Regions from separate parts of the Pseudomonas sp. MF06569 genome, predicted to be linked through region 3. Evidence: riboswitches for the same ligand, from Rfam matches in the RefSeq annotation. Region 3 holds a riboswitch; each other region holds the start of a gene.

Region 1 (10,711 bases), on a different contig from region 3:
GATGGCGGGGGTGGCGGCCATCGTGCCGTATATGGGCTTTATTGTCGGCATTGGTGCGGCGTTGATCGCCGGCCTGTTCCAGTTTGGCGGTGACCTGTACCCGATGCTCGGGATCGTGGCGGTGTTTATGGTCGGTCAGGCACTCGAGGGTACGGTCCTTACCCCCTTGCTGGTGGGTGACAAGATCGGTATGCATCCGGTGGCGGTGATCTTCGCGATTCTTGCGGGTGGCGAGCTGTTTGGCTTTACCGGTGTGTTGCTGGCACTGCCGGTGGCGGCGGTGATCATGGTGCTGGTGCGTCACTTGCAGGATATGTACAAGGACTCCCACGCCTATAAAGGCAGCGAAGACCCGGAGCTGTAACGGCCAGGTTCTGTGAAGGGCGGGCTCACCGGGCAGGTGGTCCCGCCTTTTTCATGTGCGTTCGCAGCACCTTAATCGTCAGGAAAAGATCAAACAATCCAAGACCTTAACGCAAACCTTTGATTTTGCTCGTGGTCTGTTACATTGTGTGCCCGGTTACACGGGTATAAACTTTTAGAACTTTACACAGAGGCCACTAACAGTTCGCTTGAACTGTTCAGTCAGCATGAAACCGATTCAGCTGCCCCTAGGTGTGCGTCTGCGTGATGACGCAACCTTCATAAATTACTATCCAGGCGCCAATGCCGCTGCACTCGGCTATGTCGAGCGACTGTGCGAAGCCGACGCCGGCTGGACTGAAAGCCTGATCTATCTCTGGGGCAAGCAGGGCGTAGGCCGCACACACCTGCTACAGGCTGCCTGCCTGCGCTTTGAGCAGATGGGTGAGCCCGCGGTGTACTTGCCTCTGGCCGAGTTGCTGGATCGCGGCATTGAAATCCTCGATAACCTTGAGCAGTACGAGCTGGTTTGTCTGGATGATCTCCAGGCGGTGGCCGGACGTGCCGACTGGGAAGAGGCACTGTTTCATCTTTTCAATCGCCTGCGTGACAGTGGGCGTCGCCTGCTGATTGCAGCGTCTACCTCGCCCCGTGAATTGCCCATCAAGCTGGCTGACCTCAAGTCCCGACTGACCCTTGCGCTGGTTTTTCAGATGCGTCCCTTGTCTGATGAAGACAAGTTGCGTGCCTTGCAATTGCGCGCATCACGTCGCGGCCTGCACCTGACCGACGAAGTCGGGCATTTTATTCTCACGCGAGGCACTCGCAGCATGAGTGCGTTGTTTGATTTGCTCGAACGGCTCGATCAGGCCTCCCTGCAAGCGCAACGCAAGTTGACGATCCCTTTCCTGAAAGAAACCCTGGGTTGGTAGCTCACCCCTTTAAAACTGCGGTCTGCAGCCGTTTTCGGCAGTTTTCAGGCGCCAGAAACCCTGCGCGGCTCAAGAGCTTTGTGCGCAAAATCTATTGTCAGGGGTGTAAAGCCTTAGATGTCACGACAAAACCATCAAGTCACATTTTGATCGATTGAATTTGCAAATGAGGATCATAGAGGGCATAGTCGCGGCTACTTTTCTTACAAGCCACGGTCGTGCCCATGCTAAAGCGCTTCGCACCCCTCGTGCCTCTCGCACTCGTTACCCTGTTGTTTGGCTGCGCTGCCCACACGCCAGTGTCGCAGCAAGTTGTCGATCATCAGGTTCAAAAGTCATCCTCGGTATCGCAATCTTCCGCTCTTTATCAGGAAGAACTTGCCACCGAAAAAGAACTGGCTGAATTTTCCGCCAACAGCAAGCCTTACCAGTTGCCGGCTCTGGCTGACAGCATCCTCGAGCGCGGTATGTCCCTGATCGGTACGCGTTACCGTTTTGGCGGCACCTCTGAGGCAGGCTTCGATTGCAGCGGCTTCATTGGTTATCTCTTCAAGGAAGAAGCCGGCATGCAATTGCCGCGCTCAACCCGCGAAATGATCAACGTAAAAGCACCGTTGGTCGCACGAAACAACCTCAAGCCCGGTGATTTGCTGTTCTTCAGCACCAATGGTCGTGGCCGTGTAAGCCATGCCGGGATTTACCTGGGTGATGACCAGTTTATCCACTCCAGCAGCCGCCGCAGCGGTGGTGTGCGGATCGATAACCTGGGTGACAGCTACTGGAGCAAGACCTTTATTGAGGCCAAGCGCGCCCTGGCGATGGCTCCTGCGAGCGTAGTAGCCCGCAAGTAAAGTTAATGTCTTACTTGAAGTTTGGCTGCTAAGGGCTAGAATTCAGTCGCATTGTTAAATCCTTGAAGCCGCGAAGGTGACCCCTTTCGCGGCTTCAGGTTTCGCGGCCAGAGTTGCCGTATCCAGAATCAGGAACATTCTGTTTATGTCGACCATGGCCCGCGTTGCCCTCTTGACCTTAGCAGCACTGCTCAGTGCCTGCGCCAGCCACCCGCCACCTGTTGCGGTGGTCAAAAAACCTGTCGTGTTTGCCAGCCCTTATGAAGAAACCTCGCCGATTGCCGCCGACGTGCTTTTTCGTGCCTTGGGTCTGGTCGGCACGCCTTATCGCTGGGGTGGCAATACTCCGGATTCAGGTTTTGATTGCAGTGGTCTGATCAAGTACGTGTACAACGACGCGGCGGGCATTTCGTTGCCGCGCACGACCCGTGAAATGATCGTGATGCAGGCGCAGAATGTTGGCCAGGACAAGCTGCAAACCGGTGACTTGCTGTTTTTCGCCACCAACGGTGGTTCCCAGGTCAGCCATGCCGGGATCTACGTCGGTGAAGGCCGTTTTGTGCATGCACCGGCCACTGGCGGTACGGTCAAGCTGGACAGTCTCAATAAAGCCTATTGGCAAAAAGCCTATCTGAATGCCAAGCGCGTTTTGCCGACCGAGCAGCATCTGGCGCGTCTGCCGTAAACCCGAACCTGCATCACGCTGGGTGGGAGCGGGCTTGCTCGCGACTGGATCACCGCGGCGTTGTAGTTACACCGCGTTGTATCCATCGCGAGCAAGCCCGCTCCCACTGTTTCATTTGCTGGTTGGCTTTGCCGACACCCGCCAAACCTTGTTGCCGACATCATCGGCCACCAGTAAATCGCCCTGTTTATCGATCACCACGCCCACGGGTCTGCCCATGGCTTTCTCGTCAGCGTTGAGAAAGCCGGTCAGAACATCAACCGGCATACCGGTGGGTTTTCCGTCGGCAAAGGGTACAAAAATCACTTTGTAGCCACTGTGCGGCTTGCGGTTCCAGGAACCGTGCTGGCCAATAAACGCGCCTTGAGTAAAGTCGGGCAGTTTGCTGCCTTCGGCAAAACTCAGCCCCAGGGATGCAGTGTGCGGGCCGACGGCATAGTCCGGTGCAATGGCTTTGGCGACCAGTTCCGGATTTTGCGGGTTGACCCGTACATCCACGTGCTGGCCGTAATAGCTGTAGGGCCAGCCATAGAAGCCGCCATCCTGAACTGAAGTGATGTAGTCGGGCACCAGGTCGCTGCCGATTTCGTCGCGCTCGTTTACCGCTGTCCAGAGCTTGCCGGTTTTGGGTTCCCAGTCCATGCCATTGGGGTTGCGCAGGCCCGAGGCGAAAATACGGTGGTTGCCGGTGGCGCGATCAACCTCCCAGATCGCGGCGCGGCCTTCTTCCTTGTCCATGCCGTTCTCGCCCACGTTGCTGTTGGAGCCGACGGTGACATACAGCTTAGAGCCGTCAGGGCTGGCGATGACGTTTTTGGTCCAGTGATGGTTCAGTGGGCCGCCCGGCAAGTCGAGCACCTTGACCGGATTGGCTTTGATGCTGTTTTCGCCCGCCTGATAGGGGACGCGCAACAGCTTGTCGGCGTCCGCGATATACAACTCGTCGCCCACCAGGGTCATGCCAAAAGGCGAGTTCAGATTGTCGAGAAAGACCGTGCGGGTTTCGGCCACGCCATCGTGGTCTGCATCGCGCAACAGGGTGATCCGGTTCGCACTTGGCACTGCGGCCCCGGCGCGGGCCATCACCTTGTCTGCGATCCAGCCTTTGATCCCCTTGCTGTCATCCGGTTTGGGCGGTGCGTTGGTTTCTGCGACCAGCACATCGCCGTTGGGCAAGACATAGAGCCAGCGCGGATGATCCAGGCCTTCGGCGAATGCGGCGACCTCCAGGCCTTGGGCGGCAATGGGCGTGGCGCCATCAGCCCAACCGACCGCCGGGGCGATATTGACGGTGGGTATCAGGGTTTTGTTCGGTTCGGGTAATTTGGGCGAGGGGCCGGTGCCATCACTCACTTGCAGGGTCGACGACTCGCCGCAGGCAGCCAATCCTGCCGCAAGTGCGATGACAATAGCGTGCTGGCGCTTGAGCATGTGAATCTCCATGAGGTTTTGGTCTTGTAAGTCATAGAGAAGCTTAGCCCTTCAAAGGTTCAGGTCGTAGCTTTGTATAGCCCTATTGGTGCCACCTTTAATTGACGCTCCACCCCCAACCCTCTAACCTTCGCGGCTTGTTTCAGGTGCTCGGCAACGTAACGTTGGTCGAGTGAAACAGGGAAGCCGGTGAGGGCGTGTTTGTCCTGCACAACCGCCATGATCCCGGCGCTGCCCCCGCAACGGTAAACGAGTCAATGCCACGCCAACTGCCACTGTGATTGCTCACGGGAAGGCGCGTGGACAAGGGCGCTCTGTACAGGGCCGTCCGCTTGTGAGCCCGGAGACCGGCCTGATCCATCCACCACTCTCGCGGCGGGCGATGCAGTGTGTTTTTTATGAATTCCCCCCCGCCTCCCGTTTGCATCATTGAGCCCCAACGGAGAGCTGCCATGAACGAATCCCCCGAACGCGACGAACGTCATCAGGCGCGCATGCTGCGCAAAAAAGCCGTCATGGATGAGCGCATTGCCAGCTCGCCCAATGAGTGCGGGCTACTGCTGGTGTTGACCGGCAATGGCAAAGGCAAGAGCAGTTCCGCTTTTGGCATGCTGGCACGGGCCATGGGCCACGGCATGCAGTGCGGCGTGGTGCAGTTCATCAAGGGTCGCAACAGCACCGGCGAAGAGATCTTCTTCCGCCGCTTCCCCGAGCAGGTGCGTTATCACGTGATGGGTGAAGGCTTTACCTGGGAAACCCAGGATCGCCAACGCGATATCGCGGCCGCCGAAGCCGCCTGGGAAGTGTCCCGCGAGATGCTGCGTGACCCGTCCATCGTGCTGGTTGTACTGGATGAGCTGAACATCGCGCTCAAACACGGCTACCTCGACCTTGAGCAGGTGCTCGCCGACCTGCAAGCCCGTCCGCCAATGCAGCATGTGCTGGTCACCGGGCGTGGCGCCAAACCTGAACTGATAGACCTGGCCGACACCGTGACTGAAATGGGTGTGGTCAAACACGCATTCCAGGCCGGGATCAAAGCCCAGAAAGGCATCGAATTGTGAGTGTTCAAGCATGAGAGAGTCGCGTCATTGCCCCGCGGTGTTGATCGCCGCACCGGCCTCCGGTCAGGGCAAGACCACCGTTACCGCCGCCTTGGCCCGATTGCATCGCAATCAGGGGCGCAAGGTGCGGGTGTTTAAATGTGGACCGGATTTTCTGGACCCGATGATTCTGGAACGCGCCAGCGGTGCGCCGGTTTATCAGGTGGATTTGTGGATGGTGGGCGCGGATGAAAGTCGCCGCCTGCTGTGGGAAGCCGCTGGTGAAGCGGACCTGATCCTGATCGAAGGCGTGATGGGTCTGTTCGACGGTACACCTTCCAGCGCCGACCTAGCGCGCCATTTTGGCGTCCCGGTGCTGGGTGTGATTGATGGCACCGCAATGGCCCAGACCTTTGGTGCGCTGGCCCTGGGCCTGGCCCGCTATCAACCGGACCTCCCGTTTGCCGGGGTGCTGGCCAACCGGGTTGGCACAGTGCGTCATGCACAGTTGCTTGAAGGCAGCCTGACCGAAGGCCTGCGCTGGTACGGCGCGTTGTCTCGCGAGACCGGGATCGAGTTGCCGAGTCGACACTTGGGGCTGGTTCAGGCGAGTGAGCTGAACGACCTGGATGCGCGTCTCGACGCGGCAGCCAATGCCCTGGCCAGCACCTGTGAGGTAGCGCTGCCACCCGCCGTTGAATTTGCAGCGCCCGAGCCTGTGCTGGTCGAGCGATTGTTGGCCGGGGTTCGGATTGCCGTGGCCCGGGATGAAGCCTTTGCCTTCACCTATGGCGCGAGTCTGGATCTGCTGCGGGCGATGGGAGCCGAGCTGGTGTTTTTCTCGCCGATTCGCGATGTCCGCCTGCCAGAAGCTGACAGCCTTTATTTGCCGGGCGGTTATCCCGAGTTGCATCACCTTGAGCTGTCGCGCAATACACCGATGCTGGAGGCGATTCGCGCCCATCACGCAGCCGGTAAACCGTTGCTGGCCGAATGTGGCGGCATGCTTTATCTGCTCGACGCCTTGACCGATGTCGACGGTCAGCGTGCCGAGCTGGTGGGGTTGCTGACGGGGGAGGCGACGATGCAAAAGCGTCTGGCCGCGTTGGCATTGCAATCGGTGGACATGCCCGAGGGGCTGCTGCGTGGTCACACTTACCATCACTCGCTGACCAGCACAGAGCTTGAACCTGTTGCCCGTGGCCTGAGCCCCAATGGCGGGCGTGGTGCCGAAGCGGTGTATCGCGAAGGGCGGATGACCGCCTCTTACGTGCACTTCTACTTTCCGTCCAATCCTCAGGCGATTGCTGCGCTGTTTGCGCCGTGCGCTGTGACGGCGCCATGACCGATAACGCCTTTAGTCCTGAAGAACGCGCAGCGGTGTACCGCGCCATCGCCGAGCGCCGCGATATGCGGCACTTCAGCGGTGGCAGTGTGGCACCTGAACTGTTGTCGCGTTTGCTTGAGGCGGCGCATCAGGCCCCGAGTGTGGGGCTGATGCAGCCGTGGCGGTTTATCCGCATCACTGACCGGGAACTGCGAGGCAGGATTCAGGGCCTGGTCGAGGCCGAGCGGGTACGGACCGCCGAGGCGCTGGGCCAGCGCTCCGATGAATTCATGACGCTCAAGGTTGAAGGCATCCAGGACTGTGCCGAGGTGCTGGTGGCGGCGTTGATGGATGACCGTGAAAAGCATATTTTTGGTCGACGTACCCTGCCAGAAATGGACATGGCGTCGTTGTCGTGTGCCATTCAAAACCTGTGGCTGGCAGCACGTGTAGAAGGCTTGGGCATGGGGTGGGTGTCGTTGTTCGAGCCTGAGGCGCTGGCGAGCTTGCTGGGGTTGCCCCCGGGAGCCAAACCCCTGGCAGTGTTGTGCCTGGGCCCGGTCGAGGCTTTTTATCCCGCGCCCATGCTGGTGCTGGAAGGGTGGGCGCAAGCGCGACCACTGAGTGAACTGGTGTATGAGAATTATTGGGGAGTGAGTCCATGAGTGTGGCGTTGTTGTGCGTCGCCGGAGTGGCGCTGGATGCGCTGTTTGGCGAGCCCAAGCGCTGGCATCCGCTGGTTGCGTTTGGCCGAATGGCCGAGCGTATCGAACAGCGGTTCAATTCCGGCGGACGTGGCTGGCGCAGTCATGGAGTGACGGCCTGGGTGCTGGCAGTGTTGCCGCTGACGATCCTTGCAACGGCGCTTTCATGGCTGCCGTATATCGGCTGGCTGGTGGAAATTCTGGCGCTGTATTGTGCGCTGGGCATGCGCAGTCTCGGTGAGCACGTGCAGCCGGTTGCCGAGGCATTGCGTGCCAACGATCTGGAGGAGGCACGGACCCGGGTCGGCTATCTGGTCAGTCGCCAAACCAGCGAGCTGGACCCCACTGAAGTTGCACGTGCGGCCACTGAATCTGTGCTGGAGAACGGCAGTGATGCTGTCTTTGCCACTATTTTCTGGTTTGTCGTGGCGGGAGCGCCGGGCGTGGTGCTCTATCGTTTGAGCAATACGCTGGACGCGATGTGGGGCTATCGCAACGAACGCTTTGAGCGCTTTGGCTGGGCTGCTGCCCGTATCGACGATGTTCTTAACTATATTCCTGCAAGGCTGGTTGCGTTGACTTACGCCGTATTGGGTAAAACCCGACTGGCCTTGAAGTGCTGGCGCAAGCAGGCACCTCAGTGGGACAGTCCCAATGCAGGCCCGGTCATGGCCGCAGGCGCAGGCGCCCTGGGTGTCGAACTGGGTGGGCCGGCGATTTATCACGGCGAACTGCATGAGCGTCCGCAATTGGGCGAAGGCGTGCCAGCGGATGCGGACTCGATTGGTCGTGGCTGGCAACTGGTGCAACGTGGCGTATGGCTGTGGCTATTGATTCTGTGTGCGTGGAGTGAGTTCTATGCTTGAACACGGCGGGCGTTTACGCAAAGCGGCGTTGCACTACGGCATTGACGAGGCTGACTGGCTGGATTTGTCCACTGGCCTTGCGCCCTGGCCTTTTGATATCCCGCAGATACCCGAGCGTGCCTGGGCGCGTTTGCCTGAAACCGACGATGGTCTTGAGCAAGCTGCCTGCGCCTATTACGGCGCACTGAATGTGTTGCCGGTCCCGGGCTCGCAGTGCGCAATCCAGTTGCTGCCGCGCCTGCGCCGCAGTGGCAAGGTCGGTGTGCTGTCGCCGTGTTACGCCGAGCATGCGCATGCCTGGAGGCAAAGCGGGCACATCGTGCGGGAAATCATGGAGCAGGAAGTCGATTTCTACCTCGACACCCTGGATGTGCTGGTGGTGGTCAACCCCAACAACCCTACCGGGGTGAGGCACACGCCAGAACGTCTGCTTGAATGGCATGCGCGGCTTGTGCAACGCGGTGGCTGGCTGGTGGTGGACGAAGCCTTCATGGACAACACACCAGAATTCGGCCTGGCCGGGCATACCCAGCGTACCGGGTTGATCGTGTTGCGTTCATTCGGCAAGTTTTTTGGTCTGGCCGGGGTGCGGCTGGGTTTTGTGCTGGCCGAGCAAAAATTGCTCAAGTTGCTGGCCGAACAAGTCGGGCCCTGGGCGGTGAGCGGACCGACACGCATTGTCGGCCAGGCCTGCCTGCTGGACACCGAAGGCCATGCTCGCCAGCGCGAGCGCAGTGAGCTCGCCAGCGGGCGGCTGGAGCGATTGCTGGGGCTGCATGATTTGCCGCCTCAGGGCGGCTGCGCGTTGTTCCAGTGGTTGATCACGCCCCACGCCGACCGCCTTTACGAATTCATGGCGCACCGCGGCATTTTGCTGCGCCTGTTTGCCCACAACAGCAGCGTGCGTTTTGGCCTGCCCGCCGATGAGGCCGACTGGCAGCGCCTGGAGCTGGCGCTGGCGGCGTACACCAAGGAAACCACATGAGTACGTTGATGGTGCAGGGCACCACATCAGATGCCGGTAAAAGCACCCTGGTAACGGCCCTGTGTCGCTGGCTGACCCGCCAGGGTGTAGCGGTGGTGCCGTTCAAGCCACAGAACATGGCGCTCAACAGTGCGGTGACTGCTGAAGGTGGCGAGATTGGCCGCGCTCAGGCGGTGCAGGCCCAGGCCGCCGGATTGGCGCCGCACACGGACATGAATCCGGTGCTGCTCAAGCCCAATAGCGACACCGGCGCCCAAGTGATCATTCATGGTCGTGCCGTCACCAGCATGAATGCGGTGGCGTATCACGACTACAAGGCCATTGCCATGCAAGCGGTATTGGCCTCCCATCAGCGTTTGAGTGCCGCGTATCCGGTGGTGATGGTCGAGGGCGCGGGCTCGCCTGCCGAGATCAATCTGCGGGCCGGTGATATCGCCAACATGGGCTTTGCCGAAGCGGTTGACTGCCCGGTGGTGTTGATTGCCGATATCAATCGCGGCGGGGTGTTTGCCCATCTGGTCGGTACCCTGGAGTTGCTGTCCGAGACCGAGCAGGCACGGGTCAAGGGTTTCATCATCAACCGCTTTCGCGGTGATATCGCCTTGCTTCAGCCTGGCCTCGACTGGCTGGAGCAGCGCACCGGCAAACCGGTGATCGGCGTGTTGCCCTATGTGATGGACCTGCATCTTGAGGCCGAGGACGGCATCGATCAGCGTCAGACCGACAAGGTCGAGCAAGTGCTCAAAGTGGTGGTGCCGGTACTGCCGCGTATCAGTAATCACACCGACTTCGACCCGCTGCGCCTGCATCCGCAAGTAGACCTGCAATTTGTCGGGCCGGGGCAACCGATTCCTCCTGCAGACTTGATCATCCTGCCGGGCTCCAAGAGTGTGCGCAGCGACCTGGCCTACTTGCGTGCCAATGGCTGGGAAGGGGCCATCAGCCGACATCTGCGTTACGGCGGAAAGCTGCTGGGTATTTGTGGCGGCTTGCAGATGCTCGGCGAGCAGGTTCACGACCCGCTGGGCCTTGAAGGCGCAGCGGGTTCCAGTGCCGGATTGGGCTTGCTGGCGTTTAGCACCGAGCTTGCAGCCGAAAAACAGCTGCGCAATGTGCGCGGGCATCTGGTCCTGGAAAACGCGCCAGTCAGCGGCTACGAAATCCACGCGGGCGTAACCACGGGGGCGGCTCTGGAGCAGCCTGTGGTGCACCTGGATGACGGGCGCTGTGATGGCGCGCAAAGTGCGGACGGGCAAATTCTCGGCACCTACCTGCATGGTGTGTTCGAGTCGCCTGCGGCTTGCAGCGCGTTGCTGCGTTGGGCCGGTTTGCAGGATGTGCAAGAAGTGGACTACCACGCCCTTCGCGAACGGGATATCGAGCGGCTGGCGGATCTGGTGGAAAACCATCTGGATACCGCCTACCTGCGCGCGTTGTGCGGGATTTGAGATTCATGTCGTCTGATCTGGCCCCATCGCGGGCAAGTCCGGCTCCCACCAGGGTTGCACTCATTCTGTGGGAGCC
Region 2 (10,711 bases), on a different contig from region 3:
CGACAATCAAAACAACATCTTGCGCATCTTCACTCATGGGAAACCTTAATTCATGCCGTCGCTGCCAGTATGACCCCGAGCGCGGTCATAGGTTGCGCCGAGTTTAAGTCTTTTGTGCAAGCGGCAGGCAAACCCTGAACAAGGCGCCCTCACCCAGTTCGCTCTGCACGCTGATGGTGCCGCTGTGTGCCGCGACAATCTGTTCCGAGATAAACAACCCCAAACCAAGCCCGGCAGCCACCTGACTGGCTGAAACCCGCTCAAATTGCTGGAACACCCGCTGCTGGTTTTCCTGGCTGATGCCGATGCCCTGATCGCGCACATCCACCACAGCTTGATCGCCGTCTATGTAAACAGACACATCAATGGGCTTTTTAGCACCGTAACGCAAGGCATTGGTCAGCAGATTGGAAATCACTTGCTCAATTCTGAACTCGTCCCACTGCCCCACTACGGGTTTTTGTGCAGTGAAGCTGACACTCGATTGCGCAGCGCTGATCTGGGCCGTGAAATTCTCCAGCAATTGCCCGACTGTACGGGCCAAATCAAACTCGGCAGGCCTGATCGACAGCTTGCCGGTGCGGATACGCGACACGTCGAGCATGTCTTCGATCAGGCGGATCAGGCTCTGGATCTGGCGCTCATCACGATCGACCATGGCGTGCATCTTTTCCAGGGTGAACGCCGCCGCGTTGTCGCGGGCCAGGTGCATCTTGCGCAACTGGGTTTCCAGGATCAGCCCGTTGAGCGGCGTGCGCACCTCATGGGAGACGATCGACATAAAGTCGTCACGCATGCGCACCGCGCGCTCAAGCTCGACCTGGGTCAGTTGCAACTGCGCAAGCAAAGTCTCCTGCTCGCGACGGCTCTGCTCCAGGGCCTCGACCTGCTGCTTCATGGCCTTGCTCTGGCGATAAAGCTCGACGAAGACATTGACCTTGCTTTTGACCGCGTGGATATCCAGCGGTTTGTGCAGAAAGTCCACCGCACCGCTTTCATAGCCCTTGAAGGCATAGTTCATCTCGCGCCCTGCGGCACTGACAAACACGATGGGGATGTTTTTGGTCTTGGCGGTGCCGCGCATCAGCTCGGCCAGTTCAAAACCGTTCATGCCGGGCATTTGCACGTCAAGAATGGCCATCGCAAACTCATGCTGCAACAGCAACGACAGCGCCTCATCCGCAGACAAGGCCTTGTACACGATGCGATCTTCGCGCTTGATCAGTGCTTCGAGCGCCAGCAGGTTTTCCGGCAGGTCATCGACGATCAGCAGCTTGGCTTGAATTTCGTTTAGTAGCATTGGCTATGTTCCAGCTCGACAAGCAGACGGCCAATGCCGCGCAATGGAAGAATGCAATCCGGTTGAAAAAGGTCCAGTGCCGCACGGGGCATGGTTGCAACCTGTGCCTCGTCAGGATCCTGCACAATGGTCAGACCGCCCGACTGCTGGACCACGCTCAGCCCCTGGGCACCATCCCGATTGGCGCCCGTCAGCAAAATGGCAGCCAGACGCTGTTGATACACATCGGCTGCGGATTCGAACAGGTAGTCAATGGCAGGTCGCGAGTAATGCACCGGCTCCTCCTGGCTCAAGGAAAAACTGTGATCCTGCTCAATCGAAACGTGATACCCGGGACCTGCAAAGTACAGGGTGCCCGGCACAATCGGCTGTTTGTCCTGAACCTCCCTGACCGCCAATGGCAAGCGCCGGGCAAACACCTCGGCCAACTGGCTGCGTCGCTCTTCAGGCAAGTGCAGCACCACGATAATCGGCAGCCGGAAGCCAGGCTTGAGCTCGGAAAAAATAGTCAGCAACGCTTCAACCCCGCCCGCAGACGCACCGATCACCACCGCCTCGACAGGTCTGGGATCGGTCAGGTAACGGTCATGGTTTTTCATAGCTTGCGGTAGATCCGTTCTTGCTTGAGCACGGGGGAAAACTGTTTGCTGTAGTCCGAAAAATCCAGCGTCTCCTTGCTTCCAAGCATCAGAAATCCGCGATGACACAACGATTCCTCGAACAGACCAAAGGCTCTGTTTTGAAGATTTTTATTGAAATAAATCAATACGTTACGGCATGAAATTAAATTGGTTTCTGAGAACACGCTATCCGTCGCCAGGCTGTGATCGGCGAAGGTCACGTTCTCGCGCAGCGTCTTGTCAAAAATCGCGTAGTCATAGGCGGCGGTGTAGTAATCGGCAAACGAACGCTGACCACCGGCCTTTTGGTAGTTGTGGGTATAGGTCCGGATATTGTCCAGGGAGAAAATCCCCTGCTTGGCCTTTTCCAGAGAGCGCGGATTGATATCGGTCGCATAGATGATGGTGCGATCCAGCAGGCCTTCTTCACGCAACAGGATGGCCATTGAATACACCTCCTCGCCGGTGCTGCACCCCGCAATCCAGATCTTGAGCGACGGGTAGGTCTTGAGGATCGGCACCACCTCCTGGCGAATGGCCAGAAAATGCTCCGGGTCGCGAAACATCTCGCTCACTGGAATGGTCAGGAACTGCAGCAACTGCATAAAGGCCGTCGGGTCATGGAGGATGCGCTCCTGAAGGGCCGAAATGGTGCTGCAGTCAAACTGACGCAATGCATGATTGACCCGGCGCTTGATCGAGGCGCCGGAGTAATCGCGAAAGTCATAACTGTATTTGAGATAGATCGCTTCGATCAGCAGCCTTAACTCGATGTCAGTGTTTCGTTGCACTTAGAGTCGTTCCATTTTCGGTAGCCAGACCCGGATCAACGAAAACAGTCGATCCAGATCAATCGGTTTGGCCAGGTAGTCATTGGAACCTGCCTGCAGGCAGCGCTCCTGATCGTCCTTCATTGCCTTGGCCGTGACCGCAATGATCGGCAGCTTGCGCCAGCGCGGGTTTTTGCGGATTTCGACGGTCGCTTCGTAGCCATCCATCTCGGGCATCATCACGTCCATCAACACCAGGTCGATATCTTCCACTTCGTCCAGGCGCTCGATGGCTTCGCGTCCATTGCGACCGATGACCACAATCGCGCCCTTCTGCTCCAGCGCACTGGTCAGGGCAAAGATGTTTCGTACATCGTCATCCACCAGCAAAATCTTGCGGCCCTCGAACACCTTGTCGCGGCTGCGAGCGGTCTTGAGCATCGTTTGCCGATCATGGGACAACTGAGATTCGACTTTGTGCAGAAATAATGTCACTTCATCGAGCAACCGCTCGGGTGAGCGGGCGCCCTTGATGATGATGGAGCGCGAATACTTGCGCAGCTCGGCTTCTTCATCCCGGGTCAGATTGCGCCCGGTGTAGACGATCACCGGCGGGAACGAGCAGATATCTTCGGTCGACATGCGCTTGAGCAGGTCGTTGCCCAGCATGTCGGGCAACTTGAGGTCGATGATCATGCAGTCGTAAACAGTGGTGCGCAGCAGGTCGAGCGCCTCCTGGGCATAGCCGACCGCGGTGATCTCGATGTCATCGTCGCCGATCAGGCGGGCAATGCTGTCGCGCTGCAAGTCATCATCCTCGACCAGCAGCACCCGCTTGACCTTCTGCGTCAGCTTGGCCTCCAGGCGAGCGAACACATTTCTCAGCTCTTCACGGGTCGTCGGCTTCAAGGCGTACCCCACCGCCCCCATGTGCATCGCGGCCTCAACCCGGTCTTCAGCGGAAATCACGTGAACCGGTATATGCCGCGTCGACGCCATAGCCTTCAGGCGCTGCAACACCGTGAGCCCCGGATGGTCCGGCAAGCGGATGTCCAGCAGGATTGCATCGGGAATGAACTGCACCGCGAGGCTGAAACCTTCGTCCGCACCATGGGCAACCAGGCAGCGATAGCCCAATTCATGTGCAAGATCGAAGAGGATCTGCGCAAAGTTTGGCTCATCTTCAATCACCAAAATACAGCGCGTGGTAAATGGCGCCTGCTCGCGGTCATCCATGAAGCGCTCAATCACCGCCGCAGACTCAACGGCAAGCAGCGGCCGGGGCTCAGGTACCCGCACTGCAACCCGTGGCGCGGGGCCAACAGGCAGTTGCACGGGTTCTTCGCCGTGCTCCACATACTGCTGCGGCAGGATCAGGGTAAAGATACTGCCCTTGCCCGGCTCGCTGCTGACATCGATCGAACCGCCCAGCAATGTCGCCAGATCACGGGAGATCGACAGGCCCAGCCCTGTGCCGCCATAGCGGCGGTTGGTGGTGCCGTCGGCCTGACGGAAAGCTTCGAAGATGGAGTCTTGTTGCTCCTCGGAAATGCCGATCCCGGAATCGCTCACGGTAAAGGCAATCCCTTCGCCCGGCTGACAGGATACCGTCAGGCTGACCTGGCCTTGCTCCGTGAACTTGACCGCGTTGGACAGCAAATTCTTGAGGATCTGCTCCAGACGCTGGCTGTCGGTGTAGATCATGGGCGGCGTGCCGGGCTGCAACTGGACCTCAAAGCCCAGGGACTTGTCGCCCGCCAGCGGCTGGAACATGTTGCGCAACCCTTCGACCACCCGTGCCACGCTGGTGTGCTCGGGGCGCACTTCGAGCTTGCCGGCTTCTACCTTGGAAATGTCCAGGATGTCGTTGATCAGGTTAAGCAGGTCATTGCCCGCCGAGTAAATAGACTCGGCAAACTTGACCTGTTCTGCGCTGAGGTTCTGCTGCGGGTTTTCGGACAGCAACTTGGCCAGGATCAAGGAGCTGTTCAGCGGCGTGCGCAGCTCGTGGGACATGTTGGCCAGGAATTCGGACTTGTACTTGCTGGAGCGTTGCAGCTCTTCAGCCCGTTCTTCAAGTTGCACCTGGGCCTGGTTGAGTTCGGTGTTCTTGCGGTCCATTGCATCCCGCTGGCCGGCCAACTCTTCGTTGGTCTGCTCCAGCTCGGCCTGCTGGGTTTCGAGGCTGGTCTGGGACTCTTTGAGAATGCGCGACTGCTCTTCGAGTTCCTCGTTGGCGGTCTTGAGTTCCTCCTGCTGCACCTGCAGTTGCTCATTGAGCTGCTGGGTTTCGGCCAGCACCTCTTGCAGGCGCTGGCGATAGCGCGCCGCTTCAATCGACATGCCGATGTTGTCGGCGATCAATTCGAACAGCTCTACGTCCCGCTCGCTCAGGGGCCTGAGGAAGCCCAGCTCAATGACCCCGTTGACGCGATCATCATCACTGGTGGGCACCACCAGCACACTGCGCGGGCTGCCTTCGCCCAGCCCGGAGCTGACTTTGGAGAAATAGTCGGCGGGTACGTTGTCCAGTCGAATCAACTTATCCTGCTTGACTGCCTGCCCGATAATCCCTTCGCCGTTGCGAATCAGTTGGCCCTGCGCCTCTTGCTCGCGGGAAAACCCATAACTGGCCACACGCTTGAGATCGCCGTGATCTTCACGCACATAGACGGCCGCCACCACGGATCCCAGGTACTGGGCACAGAACTGCAGGATGTTGTGGCCCAACATGTTGAGCGTCAGGCGCCCCAGCACCTGTTCAGCCAGCTCGGTCTGGCCGTTGCGCAACCAGGCCTGTTGTTCCAGACGCTGAGCAGTCTTGATCTGCGACTCGAAGGCATTGTTGTAACTCTTTGAAAGTTCAAGTAAATCGCGACGACCGATATAGGCCAAAAAGCCGCTCAAACCCAGTACGAAAATCAGGTACAGGCCAATACTGATGATCGTTGTACGACTGACCTCTTCGCTGCGAGCCACTCGCAGCTGCTGCTCCATCTGAATGAAGTCTTGATATTCTTTGCGAATTTCGTCCGCCAGGCGTTTGCCCCGCCCCGCCTGTATGGCCGCACGGTAATCACCGTCCTGACGGCGCAGATCGACCATCGACTGGGCGTAGGCATTCCACTCATTTTGCAGCGCCTCAAGGCGTTTCAGCCGGTCGACCTGCTGCGGGTTGTCGCTGACCAGCTCCTGCAACCCCTTCAACTGGAGCGCAATTTGCGGCTTGGCGACGGCATAGGGGTCCAGAAAATGCTCATCGCCGGTAATCAGGAACCCGCGCATGCCGCTTTCAAGATCCACCGTCAGCCGCACGGCGTCGTTGGTATTACTGATAACCCGGTCGCTGTGCTCCACCCACCTGATCACTGATAACAAATAGCTGACCATGATCACGAATAACGCGGCACTGAGCACGCCGACAGCCAGGGGCAAGCCAACGTTGCGACTCAGAAGCTTGCGAAAGCTTCGCTCATCAATTGATACAGGTGAGTTCATTTTCAGGCCTGTGGGCAGTCTTAAAAAACTGGAGTTTGCCGGATTACCGAGCAATAGTTCTATTTTCTTACCCAACAATGAACATTTTCGTACAAAGAGGCACATTCAAATGCTGGGCAAGGCTATCCTTGCTGCAGCGAGACCCACGCTTACATTTTTTATCGAGATCATGATTATGTCCGCTACACCCTCCACCATCCTGGTGGTCGAAGACGACGCCATTGTTCGGATGCTGATCGTAGACGTGCTCCAAGAACTGGACTTCAGCGTGCTTGAAGCAGACGGCAGCGAGCAGGCCATGGAACTGCTGGAGAATGCGGCCCAGCCCATTGACCTGCTGATGACCGACGTCGGGTTGCCGGGCATGGACGGCCGGGAGCTGGCAGCCAAGGCCCGCCAATTGCGCGAGAAAATGCCCATCCTGTTTGCCAGCGGCTATGCCGAAACCCTTGAGGTCGCAGAAGGCATGGCGGTGATTGGCAAACCTTTCTCCATTGATCAGTTGCGCGACAAAGTCAAAAGCCTGCTGACCGCCTGACGTGTAGTCGCTGCCGCAGGCTGCGAGGGCTGCGTAGCGGCCCCGCTTTTTGAAGGTCCTGCGGCCCTTATCGCAGCCTGCGGCAGCGACTACACCCCCCCCTTTAAATTGACGACTCTCCTGGGCTGTGGTTTCCTACACATCTTGTATCAGGTGCCCTTCACAGGGTGAAACGGGAAACCGGTGCGTCAGGCGTTAGTCCTGGCAAGTCCGGCGCTGCCCCCGCAACGGTAAGCGAGAGAAACATCAAATCCACTGTGCCGAGTGCATGGGAAGGAGATGTTTGCAGGCTCAACGCTTGAGCCCCTCGCAAGCCCGGAGACCGGCCTGGTTATTTTTCAATAACAAACCCGCGGTGGGCGGGCGCTGTTAAACCCTGCGGGCTTCGTTCGCGGGGTTTTCTTGCGCTTTGCTGCCCGTCGTCCGACCTGAGGCAAGCGCCATGTCTATCAGCACCAGCCGTACCCATTCCGCCGCGACCACTGCCACCCAAAGCCAACGCATTGTGGCGGCTGTCGGTGCTGCGGTACTGGGGGCTTTTCTCGTTTACTTCGCCGGGTTCTCCCATATCGATGCGGTTCACAATGCGGCCCATGACACCCGTCACAGCTCCGCCTTCCCGTGCCATTGAGACTGCCTGCCATGATTAAGCGTATCGCCCAAACCGCAGGCTTCACCGGCTTGCTGGCCGCCCTGCTGCTGACCCTGCTGCAAAGCCTGTGGGTGTCGCCACTCATTTTGCAGGCCGAAACCTACGAAAAACCTGCTGCCACTGAAGTGCACGAGCATGCCGACATGGCCATGCCAGCCCACGAGCACGACGCCGAGGCCTGGGAGCCGGAAGATGGCTGGCAGCGCGTGCTGTCTACCACGGGCGGCAATCTGGTGGTTGCTGTGGGTTTTGCCTTGATGCTGGCCGGCCTTTACACCTTGCGTGCCCCGACGCGCACTTCCCAGGGCCTGCTCTGGGGCCTTGCCGGTTATGCGGTGTTCTGCCTGGCGCCGACCCTGGGCCTGCCACCCGAGTTGCCGGGCACTGCAGCGGCAGATTTGCTGCAGCGTCAAATCTGGTGGGTCAGCACCGCAGCTTCGACCGCAGTGGCCATCGCACTGATGGTATTTGGCAAGCACTGGGCGCTGAAAGTGCTGGGCGTGGCGATTCTGGTGGTTCCGCATATTTTTGGCGCACCCCAGCCACTGGTGCATTCAAGCCTGGCCCCGGCCGAGCTGGAGTCGCAGTTCAAGATTGCTTCGCAACTGACCAACTTCGCCTTTTGGCTGGCCCTGGGCGTGATCAGCGCCTGGCTGTTTCGCCGCAAGTCTGAAGGCCAGTACTCGGCATGACGGCAACCGGCACAGCGCCAATCCTGGTGATTGGCCTGGGCTGTCGCCAGGATTGCACCGCGGCAGAGCTGTTGAGTCTGATCGAACGCTCTCTGGCCCGGGCCGGGATCCCGCTGAATGCGGTCCGTGCCCTGGCCAGTGTCGATCTCAAGCGCCAGGAACCCGGACTGCTGCAACTGGCAGCTCGACTGGAACTGGAGCTTGAGGTCTTCAGTGCGCAACAGCTTGCCCCGTACGCCCCTCAGCTGAGTCACCGGTCGAACCTTGTGTTCGAGAAAACCGGGTGTTTCGGGATTGCCGAAAGTGCTGCGCTGGCCCTGGCCGAGCGGTTCGCCGGCGCACCCGCTACCTTGCTGATTACGCGACAAAAATCACCAGGCGCCACCTTTGCGTTGGCCTGTTTCGAGCAAAACCCGCGATAATCCCCCGCCTCACTATGAGCGTTGTTCAAGAACAGCTCTATCTCAACCCCTTCAAGAGACTGCCATGACTGTTTATTTCATCGGCGCCGGACCCGGCGATCCTGAGCTGATTACCGTCAAGGGCCAGCGCCTGATTCGCAGTTGCCCGGTGATCATTTACGCGGGTTCGCTGGTCCCCGAGGCCGTGCTGCAAGGCCATCAGGCTGAGCAGGTGATCAACAGTGCGCAACTGCACCTTGAGCAGATCATCACCCTGATCAAGGCCGCCGACGCCAAAGGCCAGGACGTGGCCCGCGTACATTCCGGCGACCCCAGCTTGTACGGGGCCATTGGCGAACAGATCCGCTGCTTGCGTGAGCTGGGCATTGCCTTTGAGATCATTCCGGGAGTGACTGCCACCGCGGCCTGTGCGGCCATTCTGGGGGCCGAACTGACGTTGCCCGATATTTCGCAAACCGTGATTCTGACCCGTTACGCCGAAAAAACCGTTATGCCAGCCGGAGAAGAACTGGCCAGCCTGGCGCAGCACAAGGCGACCATGGCCATTCATCTGGGGGTCAAGAACCTTGAAAACATCGTTGCCGAACTGATCCCGCACTACGGCAGTGATTGCCCGATTGCCGTGATTCATCGCGCCAGCTGGCCTGACCAGGACTGGGTGCAAGGGACGCTTGCAGACATCGCGATCAAGGTCCAGGCCAAGGGATTCAGGCGTACGGCGCTGATCCTGGTGGGCCGGGTGCTGGCCAGTGACAGTTTTGGGGACTCGTCGCTGTACCGTGCGGGGCATGCGCATCTGTATCGGCCTTGAACGCTCTCCCCCTGTGGGAGCGGGCTTGCTCGCGATACGGACGGCGTGGCCTGTCAGGTAGATCCCATTAGGTTCTGCTGCGCCCGCACAATCCGAATCGCGCAGCCATAAAAAAACGGTGCTCACGGGGCACCGTTTTTTCTTCAGCTTCGCAGCGAACGCCCTGTTAGTAGTAGGCGTTTTCTTTCTGCGAGTGGTCGGTCACGTCACGTACGCCCTTGAGCTCCGGCACACGCTCAAGCAGGGTGCGCTCGATGCCTTCACGCAACGTCACGTCCGCCTGGCCGCAGCCCTGGCAACCGCCACCGAACTTGAGCACCGCGATACCGTCTTCAACCACTTCAATCAGGCTGACCTGACCGCCGTGGCTGGCCAAACCGGGATTGATCTCGGTTTGCAGGTAGTAGTTGATGCGCTCGTTGATCGGGCTGTCGGCATTGACCATCGGCACTTTGGCGTTTGGCGCCTTGATGGTCAGCTGACCACCCATGCGATCGGTGGCGTAGTCCACCACGGCATCGTCAAGGAAGGGTTCGCTGAACGAATCGATCCAGGCCGTGAAGCTTTTAAGGCCGATGGCGGTATCTTCAGATTTGACTTCAGCCGGCTTGCAGTAAGCAATGCAGGTTTCGGCGTACTGGGTACCGGGTTGGGTGATAAAGACGCGGATGCCGATACCCGGGGTGTTCTGCTTTGACAGCAGATCAGCCAGGTAATCGTGGGCAGCGTCGGTAATCGTTATGGCGCTCATGGAATCTCCTCGCAGACATGGGACGCAGTTTACGCCAATCGGCGCGCCTGACAAAGTCCTAGTGTTTTTGTCAGGAAAGCCACACCCCATGTATCAAATTCTAGTGGCTGATTACAGGTTTTCGTAGCGGTTCATATCCAGCACACCGGCCTCTACCGGGTCGGTTTCGCTGATGTACTGGCCAATATCGTGAAAGTACTGCCAGAACTGTGGATGGCTACGGCGAATCCCCCAGCGCTCGACAATGGTGTCAAAGGTCTCTTGATCCTTGCATTGCTCCATCGCTTCAACAAAGGCCTCAACCTGCCCCGTCGGGATATTGAACATGAAGTTCGGGTAGCTGCTGAGCACCCCGGGGTAGATGGCCAGGGTGTCCAGCCCAGGCTCCAGCCGGTATTCCTCGCCCAGCATGAAGGCCACGTTGGTGTGCGCGCGATTGCGCAGCATGCTGTACATCTCGCGTTTGCCGTCACGTCCCTCGATCCGCAGCATGCTGGCTTCTGGCAATTGACTGATGACCGACAGCCCCGCCGCAGGGCGCGAGGTCAGACGGCTCAGTGCCTGCTCGGCGTATTTGAACTCTTGCGGGATGTCGGGGCGTGAACAGTAAGCACCGACGCAACGGTTGATCGGGTCGGGCCGTGCATTCAGGGTGCC
Region 3 (10,711 bases):
GGCGATGGCCCAGGCCAGGGTGCCGAGCAGCAGGCTTTGCAGGCGGCGGGATTGTTGAAGAGTCATCACTGGGCCCTCACGGCTTGTCAGTCAGGTTTTTGCCGAGCATGCGCACCAGAATGATGGCCGCGATATTGGCGATGACAACGGCGATCAAGCCACCGGCCGAGGCCATGCCCACATCGAATTGCACCAGCGCCTGGTTGTAGATCAGGTACGCCAGGTTGGTCGACGCATAGCCCGGACCACCGTTGGTGGTGGTAAAGATCTCGGCGAAGACCGACAGCAGAAAGATGGTTTCAATCATCACCACCACGGCAATGGGGCGCGCCAGATGGGGCAGGGTCAGGTGCCAGAAAATCGCAATCGGCCCGGCGCCATCCAGGCGTGCGGCTTCTTTTTGTTCCTGATCCAGAGACTGCATGGCGGTCATGAGAATCAGGATTGCGAAGGGCAGCCACTGCCACGACACAATGATGATGATCGACAGCAACGGGTAGTGCGCCAGCCAGTCGACGGGTTGCGCGCCGAACAGCTTCCACACGGCGGCCAGCACGCCGGACACCGGATGGAAAATCAGGTTTTTCCAGATCAGCGCACCCACCGTGGGCATGATGAAGAACGGTGAGATCAGCAGCACCCGAACGATGCCGCGACCCATGAATTCGCTGGCTTCAAGCAGGGCGCTGATCAATACGCCGAGCACCACGCTGATCAGCAGCACGCTGCCTACCAGCAACAGGGTATTGGACGCTCCGGGCAAGAAGCCGGAATCGGTGAGGAAATAAGTGAAGTTCTCCAGCCCCACAAACTGGTTTTCGCCGGGGTAGAGCAGGTTGTAGCGGATCAGAGAAAAATACAGGGTCATGCCCAGTGGCACGATCATCCACAGCAGCAAAAGCGCCACTGAAGGCGTGACCAGAAACCAGCCGGGGTTGAGCAGGCGTGATTTTCGCGCTGGCTGTGACATTTCCAGCGATGAGACAGCACTCGAAGTTGTCATGTTAAGTCCCTGATGAAACGAGTAATTCTGTAGTCGATGCCTAAGGCTGCGACAAGGTCCGCAGGCTCTTCAATAAGCCGGGTACGCTGGGCGCCCCATCGGCGCCTTCGGCAGTGACTACAGGTAAGCGGGCGTTTTTTGTTTACTTGGGATAACCCGCCCGTTTCATTTCACGCTCGGTGGTTTGCTGGGCAGCTGCCAGCGCTTGATCCACTGTGGTCTGGCCAATCAGGGCGGCACTGAACAGCTTGCCAACCTGGGTGCCCACCGCCTGGAACTCGGGGATGGTCACCAGTTGAATGCCCACATAGGGCACGGGCTTGAGCGTAGGGTCGTTGGGGTTGGCGACTTTCAGGGAGTCGAGGGTGACTTTGGCAAATGGTGCAGCCTTGAGGTAGGCATCGCTGTACGTCGACGCACGGGTGCCCGGCGGTACATTGGCGATGCCGTCTTTCTCGGCAACCAGCGCGCCATATTCCCTGGAGGTGGCCCAGGTGCTGAAGGTTTTGGCGGCGTCCTTGGCTTTGGAACTGGTGGGGATCGCCAGCGCCCAGGAGTAGAGCCAGGCACTGCCTTTGTCGGTGACCGCCTGGGGGGCGAAGGTGAAGCCGACGTGATCGGCCACTTTGCTCTGGCTGCTGTCGGTGACAAACGAACCGGCGACACTGGCATCGACCCAGATTGCACATTTGCCGCTGTTGAACAGCGCCAGGTTTTCGTTGAAGCCGTTGCTGGTAGCGCCCGGTGGGCCTGAAGCCTTCATGGTATTGACGTAAAAGTCGAGGGCGTTCTTCCACTCGGGGCCGGTGAACTCAGGTTGCCACTGTTCGTTGAACCAGCGCGCTCCGTAGGCGTTGGCGATGGTGCTGATCAATGCCATGTTTTCGCCCCAGCCCGCTTTACCGCGCAAGCAAATCCCGTACTGCTCCTGGTCCGGTTTGTTCAGGGTTTTGGCGAACCCGGCGATCTGCTCCCAGGTAGGGTGCTCGGGCATGGTCAAGCCCGCGTCCTTGAACAGATCGGTGCGGTAATAGGTCATCGAGCTTTCGGCATAGAACGGCAGGGCGTAGAGGGTGCCCTTGACTGACAAACCGTCACGTACCGAGGGGAATACATCATCGATGGCGTAGGTGGCTGGCAGGTCGGTCATGGGTTCAAGCCAGCCTTTGGCTCCCCAGAGTGCGGCTTCGTACATGCCGATGGTCAGCACGTCGAACTGGCCACCCTGGGTGGCAATGTCCGTGGTCAAGCGTTGGCGCAAGACGTTCTCCTCCAGCACCACCCATTTGAGCTTGATGTCGGGGTGCTCGCTCTCGAAGGTTTTCGCCAGCTTTTGCATGCGGATCATGTCGCTGTTGTTGACCGTGGCGATGGTCAGGGTTTGCGCGCCCAGGCTGTAGCCGCTGAGGGTCATGCACGTAGCGACACATAACGCTTTGACAGGAATATTCATTGAGCACTCCACTTCATCGGCCTCACGGCGCCAGAAGGACGGTTATTGTTTTTATAGCGGCTCGCATGGAGCAAGCGCCTGGGCGGATTACAGCCCTCAATCACCGTCGTGACAAATCACTGGCAACACTCAAACCGATACTATTTTGCACTGCGCAGGCGTTCACTCAGTCCCGGCTGGTTTTGCTCGGTCAAACGCTGCACTACCAGACGCCGGTAGTGTGATGGAGTCATGCCTTTTAGCTGCTGAAACCGGCGGTTGAAGTTGGAAATGTTGTTGAAGCCAGATTCAAAACACACGTCGGTGACGGGCTTTTCGCCATCGGCGAGTAATTCACAGGACTTGCTGATACGCAGGCGATTGACGAACTCGATAAAGCAGCGCCCGGTGGCCTGCTTGAATACCCGGGAAAAGTAGGTGGGCTTCATGCCCATGTACTCGGCGACTTCTTCGAGGGACAGTTCACGGGCGTAGTGGCTGAAGATGTAGTCCACGGCCCGGTTGGTACGGTCGATGGTCTGCTCGTCGGCCGGTTGCCCGGTGGTCACCCCGGATAACAGCTGATAGTCATCACACTCAGCCAGCAGTTCCAGCAGGATCAGAAAGTGCCCCAGACGGGTCACGCCCGTAGCGCTGGCTATGCTCTGCATCAGGTCCATGGCTTTGCGGATTGTGGATGTGCAGCGAAACTCGATGCCGTAGTGGGCGCGTTCTAGCATCGGGGTCAGGGTTTTAAGCTCGGTAAAGATCGATGCGGCGTTTTCGAGCAGCTCATCGGTGAAGTTCACCAGCATGTCGCGGGTGGCCACCACTTCTCCTGCGGCCACCTGGCTGATCCAGTTATGGGGCAGGTTGGGGCCGGTGAGGAACAATGTCTCAGGGTGAAAGTTGCCAATGTAGTCGCCGACAAACACCTTGCCGCTGCTGGCCACAATCAGGTGCAGTTCGTATTCCTTGTGAAAATGCCAGCGTACCAAGGGGCTGGGAAAACCATGCTGGCGATAAATAATCGACAGGCCATTGTGGTCGTCCATCAATTCATACGACGGGTCTGTAGCTCTGGCGAGTCGAGTCATGGGCGGGCTGCTCAATGTACGTGTTGAGCGGATGATGACGTCTTCTCATACTTCCTGCCAGCAACAGACCCTGGACCAAGGATCAAACGCAATGAAGACACTGTTATTGATAGGCATGGGCGCCGGTGATCCGGAGCACATCACCGTGCAGGCAATCAATGGGTTAAACCGGGTCGACGTGTTCTTTGTTCTGGACAAGGGCCAGGCCACTGACGATCTGGTGCGCCTGCGTCTGGAAATCTGCGAGCGCTACATTCGCGAGCCGCGTTACCGGGTGGTTCAGGTCAGCGACCCGAAACGCGACAGTGCAACGACTTCTTACACCCAAGGCGTTGAGCATTGGCACGAGCAACGGGCGTTGCTGTTTGCGCGGCTGATTGACAACGAACTGGCCGACGGCGAATGCGGGGCGTTTTTGCTCTGGGGCGAGCCAGGTCTGTATGACAGCACCTTGCGCATCCTGGATCGGGTGCGGGCCAACGGTTGCACCGATTTTGACTACCAGGTGATTCCCGGCATCAGCAGCGTGCAAGCGCTGGCAGCCCGCCATCGCATTCCCCTGAATGATATCGGCCAGCCGATTCGGATCACGACGGGCAGGCGGTTGACGGCTCAAGACCTGGACAACGTGGTGGTCATGCTGGATGCCCACTGCGCCTTCGAGGCGTTTGTCGATGAAAACGTCGATATCTATTGGGGGGCTTATATAGGAACGGCGAACGAGATCCTGATTGCCGGAAAGCTGAGCGAGGTGTGCGAGCAGATCAAGGGAGCCCGTAGCGCGGCCAGGGCGCGCATGGGCTGGGTGATGGACACGTATTTATTGCGCAGGCGGGCTGATTGAGCGTTTAGGGTGTTGATAGTAGATATATCCAATTCCTAAACGTTTTTAGGAAAAGTCCTACGTATGCGTTCTGACGCAAGTCGTTAGTGTTCGGTGCTTGCCTCCCGACCAACGCCAGGACTTTTCCATGAAGAAAAAACTACGCGCCTTACTGTTTAATCGACAACTGCCAGGGCTTTCACTGTTGATGTTTCTGGCGTTGCTGATGTCCGGCGCGGTCACAGCCACTGTCCGCTATCCCTATTCAAATGGCACTTTTGCGGTCGACCCGGCGACCCTCGAAATCACTTTGCTGCGTGCTGGCAAGCCTGGGCGGGTGCTTAGTGGTCCCGGTTTCAGCCCGGACAGCCTGGTCAGTGAGCAGACTGCAGAAGGCTGGAACGTCACCGACGGGGAGCAGCGGTTCAGCATCCGCATCAATGTGGTCAAGGACGCGTTGCGCGTTTCGATCCAGGCGCGCCAGCCAGTCAGCTTGCGTTGGCCACGCCTGCAAAGCGATATCCAGGCGTATGCCATTCCTTTTGGCGAGGGCAGTTACATTCCAGCCAATGACCCGAAATGGCTCGAGTGGCTGGTCAAGCGATACACCGGCGACCCGCTGGTCGGTGCGTTGAGCATGCCGTTCTTCACTCAATTGCATCAGGACCTGTCAGTCACCTGGAGGGTCGAAACCCCGTTCGATACCCAGTTTGACGTCAAGCAGGTCAATCAGGTCCCGGTACCGCAGCTGGTGCATACCTTCAACCGGCTGGCTCCTGACGCGCCGTTTGTGGTGAGCATCGCGGCGGGCCCGGCCGACCCGCTGTACGGTGCCGGCTTGTACCGCCAATGGCTCAAGGATAACGGCCAGTTCCGCGCATTGACCGATAAAATCAGGGAGATTCCGCAAACGGCCCGGTTGGGCGGCGCTCCGCATATTTATGTGTGGGACGCCGGGCCGCTGAAGGTAACGGACATCCTGAACTGGCCAAGTTTTGTCACGGCCTTCGACAAAGCTCGGGGCACACCGGGGCATTTGGCGGCCAGGCTGTGGGCGGGGTTCGATCAACCCACTCGTGCAATGTTTGATTTGGCCTTGTCGAGCACCTTGTCACGGACCTCCGAGATTTCAGCGTACAACCGGTTGACGCTAGTGCGGGCACTCAACCAGGGGCTTCGCCAGATCGTCACGGTGCCCCCGCAGGAACCTTTGGCTGGCGGGCATGATCCGGCCGCCGAAGTGCAGTGGGGCAAGCTGGTCAAAACCCGGTTGGCCAACGCCTTTGGAGACTATTTGGCCCCGCCCGAGCGTTGGGGCGGCGGATTGTCGCTGGATACGGTCAACGCCCTCGAAAAGGCTGGCCTGAAACACGCATGGCTGGGCGCCAAAGATTGGCTGGATGCCTTCTGGCACCCGCAGGCCGTGGCCAAGGCCAAGGCGGCTGGATATCTGGTCGCGGTGTATGACAACTATGCTGATGCCCATCCACTTTCAGAACCGCAAACCTGGGCGGCCGCACAAATGGGTGACGAACTGGCCAATGCCGGCCAGCGCGACGTCAACGGCAAGGTCCATGAGGGCTTCAACGGCATAGGTGTGTTTGCCAATGCCGTAGCGGCGCAAGACTATGCCCGCCAACGCATGGCTGCCGTATCCGCTGCCGGAGGCCTCAACAGCTATTTTCTTGATGTGGATGCCGCAGGCACGGCACCGGCGGACTACACCCAAGGCCGAGAAACCAGTGAGCGCGAGAATGCGCGGATGCTCAGTCAACGCCTGGATTACCCTTCGAGAACACTGGGGTTGGTGACCGGCAGCGAAGGCGGAGTGTCCACGTTTGCTCCCAATATTGCCTACAGTCACGGCATTGCCACGCAACCTTTCGACTGGACTGATCCGGACATGAGCCGCAATGAGGCGTCGCCATTCTTTGTGGGCCAATACTGGCCACCGGAAACGCCAACGCTTTTTTTCAAGACCGTGCCGCTCAAGCCGCAGCTGGCACTATTGGTGCGTTCTTACCGCTATCGCTTGCCGCTGTACCAGCGGGTCTTGCACGACAGTCTGGTGAGTACCCATCACTGGGCGTATCCCTCGTTGAAGTTTTCCAACGAGCAACAGAACACCGCGCTCCTGCAACTGCTGTACATGACTCCGCCGATGTATCACCTCAACGCGGCAGTGCTTAAGCGCGACATGCCCTTTATCGGCGCCTACAACGCGGTGTTTGCTCCCCTGCACCAGCGCCTCTTTACCCAGGCATTGGTGGGCTTCGAGGTGCTGGCCGATGATCGCAGCCTGCAGCGCACCGTGTTCGAAGATGGCACCCGGATCACTGTGAACTTCAATCCCGATAAACCCCAGACCGAGGGCGCCATGACGTTCCCGCCTGTATCGGCAACCGTACAGATCCCGGGTATGGCGGCTTATGTCATCGATATGGCCGATCTCTTCAAAACAACGCGGCCATTTGAGCATTGATCAGAGCGGGCGATTCTTGGCCTCGATCCACTGCGACATGTATTGGGTACTTTTGTGCTGGTGATGACGCAGCATGGCACCGGTGAAGTTGTTGCGCCGGTGCTGCTCAAGTTCTGCGCGGCACGCCTGGATGCGCTCGACCAGTGCCGGGCCGTGGACGCCTTGCAGGTATCGCGCTTCAAGCAGGGCCAGGCCATTGCGCTGGGCCTGATGCCAGGCTTCGGGATTTTGGTACAGCTCGACCGCTGCCGCCGCAATCCCGCGGGCACTGCGCTCGATGGCACCGGCCCACGGCAGGTCACCGTGCATGCCTTCGGCGCCCACCGGCGTAGTCACGTTGGGGGTGCCGCAGAGCATGGCATCGGCAATCTTGCCTTTGATGCCTGCGCCAAAACGCAGGGGAGCCATGCAAATACGCGCATTGCTCATCACTTCAAGGGCATCTTCAGCCCAGTTGAGGACATGAAAACCCTGTGCCGGGTTATGCAGTGCAGTGGCCTTGGGCGGCGTGTAGGCGCCGTACACATGCAGTTGTGCAGTGGGCAGTTGCTGACGGATCAAGGGCCAGATATGGGTCTTCATCCATAGCACAGCATCCCAGTTCGGGGCGTGGCGAAAATTGCCGATGCTCAGAAAATGCTGACGCTGTTCATAGGGCACGAACGCCTCAGGCACGCTGTCGACCATCAGCGGGCACCAATGCAGCAGGGCCTTGGGCACGTGGAACTGCTCGACCAGCAGATCGATCTCGTATTCTGAAATCATCAGGTTCAGGTCACTGCGATAAATCGCGGCGATCTCCCGTTGTGCCAGGTCGGCGTCGGCCATCTGTTCAAAGGTTTCGCGCTGGGCCGGGGCGAACAGGCTGCTGAAATCGTCCTGCTCGGTGTCGTGCTTGAGACGTGCCTTGAGTTGCTGCTGACGGGCGTCGCGCAGGCTTTGCAGGTCGGAGGTTTCCAGTACGCGCAAGGCTTGCGGGCAATGCTTCTCGACGCGCCAGCCGAATTGCTCTTCCATCATGAAACGGTCAAACAGCACGATATCCGGTGCCAGTTCGGTGATGAAGGCATCGAAGCTGCTGTTATTGAGCTCGATGGTGACTTCATCAATACCCAGGGCAGCGAGGTCGGCCTTGTGTTCACCAATCCCGGCCGGGCTGCTGAAGGTGATCTGCCAGCCTTGCTGCAGAAAACTCTCGATGATTTGCATCATGTGCCCGCCTGCCGCCGAAGAGCGCGGTTCGGGCCACACGTAACCAATGATCAGGACGCGGGTCGGGCAGGTGGCAGGCATGGGCAGATCCTTGAAGCAGGGCGGCTGAAAAAAGGCGGCAATTAGAACACAACTGCGGCGTAAATCCTCTGTGGGCACTGGCTTGCCCGGGATACAGGCAAGCCAGTGTGCCTGGTCACAAAAAGCCAGGCCGCATCAATGCAGTCGCCTCCCCGGACGCACCTGTGCATTGACCTGTTACAAAGCACTGCGTAGCCTTGCGTGTTCGAGGTTCTTCGCAGCGCGAAGCTAAGAAGGGAACGCGGTATGCCGCGGCTGCCCCCGCAACTGTAAACGGTCATTGATCTTGCAAAGCCACTGCCCAGCAGGCGGGAAGGCGCAAGGTAGGTATCAGCCGTAAGCCAGGAGACCTGCCTCGTGACAGATTCTTACTTCAACCGGGCGGGGTGATCCGGTGGCGAAGACTGACCGCGCACTGCCTGCGGTCGTCGTCCCGTATGCCCGCCGCTTTGCTATAGGGCATCCGATGAAAACACTGGCCAAAACCCCCGTCACCATCGTTACCGGCTTTCTCGGCTCGGGCAAAACCACGTTGTTGCGCCATATGCTCGATAACGCACAGGGCCGTCGCATTGCCGTGATCGTCAACGAATTCGGCGAGTTGGGCATCGACGGCGAAATTCTCAAGCAGTGCACCATCGGCTGCACTGAAGAAGAAGCCAACGGTCGCGTCTATGAATTGGCCAACGGCTGCCTGTGCTGCACCGTGCAGGAAGAGTTCTTCCCGGTCATGCGTGAGCTGGTGGCTCGTCGTGGCGATATCGATCATATCCTGATCGAAACCTCCGGCCTGGCCCTGCCAAAACCGTTGGTGCAAGCCTTCCAGTGGCCAGAAATCCGCAGCGCCTGCACCGTGGATGCGGTGATTACCGTGGTCGACAGCCCGGCCGTGGCCGCTGGCACCTTTGCCGCGTTCCCGGACCAGGTTGATGCCCAGCGCAAGCTTGATCCGAACCTGGACCATGAGTCGCCGCTGCACGAGTTGTTCGCTGACCAACTGGCCAGTGCCGACCTGGTGATCCTCAACAAGGCCGACCTGATCAGCCCTGAAGACCTGGCAAAAGTGCGCGCCGAAGTGGCTGAAGAACTGCCGCCAGCGGTCAAGATCATCGAAGCCAGCAGCGGCCGCTTGCCGTTGGACGTGTTGCTGGGTCTGGGCGCAGGCTCTGAAGATCATATCGATGGCCGCCACAGCCACCACGACCATCACCACGACGGCGATGATGACCACGACGATCACGACCACGACGCTTTCGACTCGATTTCCATCGAGCTGCCGGAGGGCGAGGAGCGTGTACTGATGGAAGCGCTGACCCAGTTGGTGGTCAAACACGGCATTCTGCGGGTCAAGGGCTTTGCGGCGATCCCGGGCAAGCCGATGCGTCTGCTGATTCAGGGCGTGGGTACGCGCTTTGACAAGCACTTCGACCGCGCCTGGGGCCGTGACGAAGCGCGCACCACCAAGCTGGTGCTGATCGGTCAGGACCTCGATGCTGCACTGCTCGAATCCACCCTGCGTACAGCGTTGAGCGTATAAACCATGCATTTGCTCAGGACCCAGCCCGGTGGCTTTGTATCGGATGACAATATTGCCGACTTGGGGCAGACCCCCGCCGAGCTGGTGATCCTGTGCAGTGGTGATTCAAGCCTGGCACTGCTTGCCGAAGCGGCACAGCAGTTGCCTGAAGATTATCCAAGCCTGCGTCTGGCCAATCCGATGCAGGTGCAAAACCATGGTTCGGTCGACTTGTATGTCGATCAGGTGCTGCAACACGCCAAGGTGATTTTGCTGTCGTTGCACGGCGGCATCGGCTATTGGCGCTACGGCATCGAGCGCCTGGTGCAGCTGGCTGAGCGTGGTGTCACCCTGATTCTGGTACCCGGCGACGACCGTCCCGACCCGGAACTCAGCGCGCTGAGCACCGTCCCGGCCGAGCAGGGCGAGCGTCTGTGGCACTTTTTGCGCCAGGGCGGGCGGCATAACGCCCAACAGCTCTATCGTTGCCTGGCCAGTCAATGGCTGGGCCGCGATTATGCATGGGATGAGCCGCAAACCCTGCCGCGCACCGCGATTTATCATCCGGTGCACGCCAATGCCCAACTCAAAGACTGGCAGGCCCAATGGCTCGTCGGGCAACCGGTTGCGGCGCTGTTGTTCTATCGTTCGCACTTGCAGGCCGCCAATACCGCGTTTGTCGATGTGTTTTGCCAGCGCCTTCAGGCCGCCGGGCTCAACCCTTTGCCGATTGCCGTGGCCAGCCTCAAGGAACCGGGCTGCCTGACCGTGGTACAGGACCTGCTGGACGACGTTGAGGCCGGTGTGATCCTCAACACCACCGGCTTTGCCCAGTCGAGTCCGGAAGCCCCGCATTTGCGCCCGTTTCGCCGCAATATCCCGGTGATCCAGGCCATTTGTGCCCAGGACAACGAGCCCGGCTGGCAAGCCAGCGAGCAAGGCCTGGGGCCACGGGACCTGGCGATGCATATCGCGTTGCCCGAACTGGATGGGCGAATCATCAGCCGTGCGATCAGCTTCAAGGATCTGGCATGGCGCAGCGAACGCAGTCAGTCGGATGTGGTG

The links. Region 3 has a riboswitch for cobalamin ahead of cobW (cobalamin biosynthesis protein CobW). Riboswitches for the same ligand answer to the same signal wherever they lie in the genome.
Region 1: linked by a shared signal. The riboswitch ahead of cobO (cob(I)yrinic acid a,c-diamide adenosyltransferase) and the one ahead of cobW (cobalamin biosynthesis protein CobW) in region 3 are both predicted to bind cobalamin.
Region 2: linked by a shared signal. The riboswitch ahead of AC19YQ_RS16155 (CbtB domain-containing protein) and the one ahead of cobW (cobalamin biosynthesis protein CobW) in region 3 are both predicted to bind cobalamin.

What each region holds. Positions count from the first base shown of each region.
Region 1 covers NZ_JCBCUZ010000002.1:43,945-54,655, forward strand. Annotated here, with positions in the region: gene AC19YQ_RS02535 (AI-2E family transporter) at 1-364, shown strand, start outside; gene hda (DnaA regulatory inactivator Hda) at 591-1,295, shown strand; gene AC19YQ_RS02545 (C40 family peptidase) at 1,520-2,146, shown strand; gene AC19YQ_RS02550 (C40 family peptidase) at 2,292-2,831, shown strand; gene AC19YQ_RS02555 (PQQ-dependent sugar dehydrogenase) at 2,943-4,262, opposite strand; cobalamin riboswitch at 4,390-4,632, shown strand; gene cobO (cob(I)yrinic acid a,c-diamide adenosyltransferase) at 4,715-5,326, shown strand; gene AC19YQ_RS02565 (cobyrinic acid a,c-diamide synthase CobB) at 5,337-6,650, shown strand; gene bluB (5,6-dimethylbenzimidazole synthase) at 6,647-7,297, shown strand; gene cbiB (adenosylcobinamide-phosphate synthase CbiB) at 7,294-8,202, shown strand; gene cobD (threonine-phosphate decarboxylase CobD) at 8,195-9,187, shown strand; gene AC19YQ_RS02585 (cobyric acid synthase) at 9,184-10,635, shown strand.
Region 2 covers NZ_JCBCUZ010000017.1:64,732-75,442, forward strand. Annotated here, with positions in the region: gene AC19YQ_RS16125 (response regulator) at 1-37, opposite strand, end outside; gene AC19YQ_RS16130 (ATP-binding protein) at 104-1,300, opposite strand; gene AC19YQ_RS16135 (chemotaxis protein CheB) at 1,291-1,899, opposite strand; gene AC19YQ_RS16140 (CheR family methyltransferase) at 1,896-2,711, opposite strand; gene AC19YQ_RS16145 (response regulator) at 2,712-6,188, opposite strand; gene AC19YQ_RS16150 (response regulator) at 6,364-6,726, shown strand; cobalamin riboswitch at 6,861-7,071, shown strand; gene AC19YQ_RS16155 (CbtB domain-containing protein) at 7,169-7,357, shown strand; gene AC19YQ_RS16160 (CbtA family protein) at 7,369-8,070, shown strand; gene AC19YQ_RS16165 (cobalamin biosynthesis protein) at 8,067-8,492, shown strand; gene cobM (precorrin-4 C(11)-methyltransferase) at 8,557-9,303, shown strand; gene nfuA (Fe-S biogenesis protein NfuA) at 9,470-10,054, opposite strand; gene AC19YQ_RS16180 (fatty acid cis/trans isomerase) at 10,166-10,711, opposite strand, start outside.
Region 3 covers NZ_JCBCUZ010000019.1:9,689-20,399, forward strand. Annotated here, with positions in the region: gene AC19YQ_RS16825 (ABC transporter permease subunit) at 1-69, opposite strand, end outside; gene AC19YQ_RS16830 (ABC transporter permease subunit) at 77-1,003, opposite strand; gene AC19YQ_RS16835 (ABC transporter substrate-binding protein) at 1,146-2,417, opposite strand; gene AC19YQ_RS16840 (AraC family transcriptional regulator) at 2,597-3,532, opposite strand; gene cobF (precorrin-6A synthase (deacetylating)) at 3,624-4,376, shown strand; gene AC19YQ_RS16850 (glycoside hydrolase) at 4,504-6,837, shown strand; gene AC19YQ_RS16855 (glycosyltransferase) at 6,838-8,130, opposite strand; cobalamin riboswitch at 8,322-8,502, shown strand; gene cobW (cobalamin biosynthesis protein CobW) at 8,597-9,667, shown strand; gene cobN (cobaltochelatase subunit CobN) at 9,671-10,711, shown strand, end outside.